Regions from separate parts of the Klebsiella ornithinolytica genome, predicted to be linked through region 2. Evidence: predicted binding sites of a transcription regulator. Region 2 holds the regulator's gene; the other holds the start of a gene.
The links. Region 2 encodes LexA, which represses DNA repair genes until DNA is damaged. Its sites were predicted from a motif close to TNCTGTATGTACATACAGNA; they were not measured.

Region 1 (2,206 bases), 1.6 Mb from region 2:
CAGGTACGGGTTTACCTGATAACCACCGAACGCACCAGCACCGAGCTGGCTGTTGTGGGTTGGGCCATTGTTGTTCTGGAAACCGTTACCGTAGAAACCGGTATCGTGAAACTGGGACCAGCCCAGTTTACCACCTGCATACCAGGTGTTATCTTTCGGTGCGGCCTGCGCTACGGTAGCGAAGCCAGCCAGTGCCACTGCAATCGCGATAGCTGTCTTTTTCATTTTTTGCGCCTCATTATCATCCAAAATTCGCCATGAAGTTACAAAAGACCTCACGGTTAAATCCTTCACCCGGGGCGTGACTTGTTGTTAACTATGCTGATACATGCAGCGTAAGCCGATCACCCCTGGCGATGTAAAGTCTACAACTTAGTTCGAAACTTACAAGTGTGAACTCCGTCAGGCATATGAAAAAAAAGGGTTGTGTACACAAGATTTAACAAATATGGTTAATTTTTGTTCGCCAAATAAAGCCGCGAAACCGCATCAGACAGGCATTCCGGTACAAATCACCCTGTTCAGAAAATGGTATTGTTGTAAGCAAAAAAAATTCTAGGATTAATCCTAATTTGGCTTAATGGTACAAATTCGAGTGAATTTTTAGCCCGCTGAGTTGTCTCCCAGCCGGGTTCGTATTTCCAACCGGCCGCATGATAAACCCCATTGCATGTCCTTCTTGTGCGGCGATGACCAGACGTTCGTGCTCTTCTGCCGTCAGTTCATCTGTCAGCCAGCCAATCACCACACTGTAATTCCCTGTGCGCAGCGCGCGGATCATCGAATCGACGGTGTTGAAAGGGGAGAGCTGATTAATCTGCATAACCTTCGACAGCGGTAATCCGGAAGACTGAACCCATTCGCGACTCAATTTCTGCTTCGGCGTGAGCCAGAGCTGCCAGCGAGACTGCTGGCCAAGCTGCTGTAATAAAGGTAGCAGGAGTAATTGCGTCATCATAGGTTGATCTTCACGGTAGACAATTTCACTGATCAGCCCGCTGGCCGGTTGTTCGACGACGTCATGTGAAGGGCGACGTACTGAAGCAGAAGTCAGTGATGAACGATTTGCGTAAGCTGAAGTAAACATAGTCTATCCCGCCTGTGGGTTACTGTATGAATATACAGTATATCCAGCAGGGGAAAAGATCAACCTCATTTATCACTTCATTGGTTGAAAATTGTACATGATTTTTGTCGCTTCCGCGTCAGACCTTCCTGGTGGGGAGAGTGGAGAGATCGATACTTCTCGGCAATGGTTATGGCAGAGACCAGATCGTCTGGTCCATCGCTATATTCATATCTCTCAAATTTTTCACCCTGCTCGCCAAACTATTCACTTGTATTTCAGTGCGCGGGGCTTGCGTATTTATTCCTTATATATCGGGTATTCCCGGCAGACAGTTTTCTGAAAGCACCTCGCAAAATGATGATTAAATGTTGAACAGTGTAAAAATCATCTTGCTGCAATATACGAAGTCACTTACTTTCTATATTAACGGATCCGTTCACAAATAATATTCTATTTACATGATTAACAAAGGAATAATCATGAAGAAAATTTCATCTTTACGGTTCCATCAACTCCAGGAATGTTTATCTCCACTCGGCAAAATAAGCTGTCGCCCGCTCTTTGGGGGCTATAGCCTTGCCATAGACGATACCGTTTTTGCCATGGTTGCCGAGGGCGAAATCTATCTTAAAATTTGTGAGCAGAGCGCGGAATATCGCGTTGTGCATGCTACCCCTCTTTTGACGATGCGGAAAAATGGTCGCCCGGTATTACTGAAATATTATCAGGTTGACGAGACTCTCTGGGGGGATAGCAAAACGCTTTTCAATCTATCGGCGTCCTCATTACAAAGTGCACGTAATGAAAAGCACCGACAGCGCGCGTCCGGAAGATTAAAAGATCTCCCGAACATCAGTTTTCACATGGAGCTGCTGTTGATTAACGCGGGCGTGAGCGATGAAAACATGCTCCGTCAGTTTGGTGCAGAGAAAGTCTGGCTGAAATTGCGCGAGTCAAATAAAGCCCTCACCCTGAATGTTCTCTATGCGCTGGAAGGCGCGATTGCCGGCGTGCATTCCGCAGCGCTCCCGACGCAGCGGCGTCAGGAGCTTAAGGTTTGGGCCGACAGCCAGCACAAGAGTATCGATGCTTACTCGGGTTGAACCGCAACCTGTTTTTGCAACCTGCAGATTTCCG
Region 2 (2,206 bases):
CGGAGTGCGCTTCCACGGCATAAGCAAAACCATCCAGGGCATAGGCGGTGAAGGTCAACATGGTCATCAGGAGCGCGTTGACGGCAACGATCTCACCGCCAAGACGAGCGCCGAAAACGGTCACCGCACCAAAGCACAACTGAAGCAGCAGAGAGCGCAGCATGATATCGCGATTGAGCGCCAGCAAGCGGCGCACATCTCCGCGCCACGCGCGCTTGAGCAGGGCAAATGACACGCCGCGTAGCGCCAGCACGCGCCTTGCCATCAGCAGCCCGATGATAAAGGTGACATATTCGGCGGTGACCGTCGCCAGCGCGGCCCCCTGCACGTTCAGGTGCAGGCCCATCACCAGCCACAGATCGAGCACAATATTCAGCAGGTTGCCAACGATCAGCAAAATCACCGGCGCCCGGGCGTACTGTACGCCCAACAGCCAACCGAGCAGCACCAGGTTTGCCAGCGATGCCGGCGCACTCAGCCAGCGGATGTCGAGAAAGCGCCGCGCCTGCTCCAGCACCGCGTCATTGCCGCCAACAATATGCAACGCCAGATCGATAAGCGGGGTTCGGAAAATCACAATCAGCAGGCCGGCGCCTGTTGCCAGCCCCAGCGGCTGCACCAGTGCCCGCGCCAGGCGGAGAGGATCTTTGGCGCCAAAGGCCTGCGCCGTCAGTCCGGTGGTGCTCATCCGCAGGAAAAGCAGCAGCATGAAGAGAAAACTGGTGGCCGTCGCGCCGACCGCGACACCGCCGAGGTAAACCGGGCTGTCGAGATGGCCAATCACGGCGGTATCCACCAGTCCCAGCAGCGGAACGGTGATATTGGAGAAAATCATGGGTAGCGCCAGGCGCCACAGGGCCTTATCAGCGGCGTTAAAGAACATGAGAAAGAGCCTGACCGGGAGGAGACAGCGCAGCATCATGCATCAGACGATGCTGCGTGGGGAAGGTGTTACAGCCACTCGCCGTTGCGAATCACGCCAACGGCCAGCCCTTCGATAGTGAAATTTTGTTCGCGTAGATTCACCACGATAGGGGAAAACTCGCTGTTTTCTGGCAGAAGTTCGACGATATTGCCCTGTTTTTTAAGACGCTTAACGGTGACCTCTTCGTCAATACGCGCCACGACAACCTGGCCGTTGCGTACATCCTGAGTTTTATGGACCGCCAGCAGATCGCCATCGAGAATACCGATATCTTTCATTGACATGCCGCTTACCCGCAGCAAAAAGTCGGCGTTCGGCTTGAACATCGCCGGATCGACCTGGAAGTGGCCTTCGATATGCTGCTGAGCCAGCAGCGGCTCACCGGCCGCCACGCGGCCAATCAACGGTAAACCCGGTTCTTCTTCCGTAAGCAGGCGAATCCCCCGGGAGGCGCCGGAGATAATCTCGATCGCGCCCTTACGCGCCAGCGCTTTCAGGTGTTCTTCCGCCGCGTTTGGGGAACGGAACCCCAAGCGCTGAGCAATTTCCGCACGCGTCGGCGGCATGCCCGTCTGGCTGATGTGATCCCGAATGAGATCAAACACCTCTTGCTGCCTGGTCGTTAACGCTTTCATCCCGCCCCCTGGGTGTATATACAGTTATGCTGTGAGTATATACAGCTAACGGTGATTTTGGAATCAAATTTCACACAAAAATCAGGAGATTCTTTCCATTTTGCGTCCCCGATAGCCCATTGCGCCAGGGGTGATTGTCGCCAGCCGGGCAAAACCCATCGGGGGCCGGCCGATCGCCGGGAGGACATCGCCAGGCGGGGGCATCTCACAAAGTGGTCACTCAGTGATAGCGGGCCCACAGCAAGAGGCCCCAGGTGATCAGCGCGATCACAATGGCCAGCAGCACCGCCGCAGAACCCATATCTTTCGCCCGACCGGACAGCTCATGATGTTCCGGGCCAATACGGTCCACCACCGCCTCAATCGCGCTATTAAGAATTTCGACTATCATCACTATCAGGACCGAGCCTATCAGCAGCACACGCGTGATGGCGTCAACGTCCAGCCAGCAGGCGATCGCGACAGCAACAATGGCGGCGATGCCTTCTTGACGAAATGCGGCCTCATTTATCCATGCCGCACGGAACCCTTTCCAGGAATAACCTGCCGCTTTAATGATTCGGGTTAACCCAGTGGTATTATTGGCCATCAAAAGAACCTTTTTATGTAAATGACGTCAATGAGTGTACGCGTTTGCCGCGTGGCA

Region 1: a site for LexA is predicted at 1,108-1,127, ahead of sulA (SOS-induced cell division inhibitor SulA). Genes of this name have one in related genera too.

The regions. Positions count from the first base shown of each region.
Region 1 covers NZ_CP130153.1:3,648,114-3,650,319, reverse strand. Annotated here, with positions in the region: gene ompA (porin OmpA) at 1-225, opposite strand, end outside; gene sulA (SOS-induced cell division inhibitor SulA) at 578-1,087, opposite strand; gene Q1L34_RS17510 (TfoX/Sxy family DNA transformation protein) at 1,549-2,172, shown strand; gene yccS (YccS family putative transporter) at 2,160-2,206, opposite strand, start outside.
Region 2 covers NZ_CP130153.1:5,211,937-5,214,142, forward strand. Annotated here, with positions in the region: gene dinF (MATE family efflux transporter DinF) at 1-883, opposite strand, end outside; gene lexA (transcriptional repressor LexA) at 952-1,560, opposite strand; gene Q1L34_RS24675 (diacylglycerol kinase) at 1,781-2,149, opposite strand.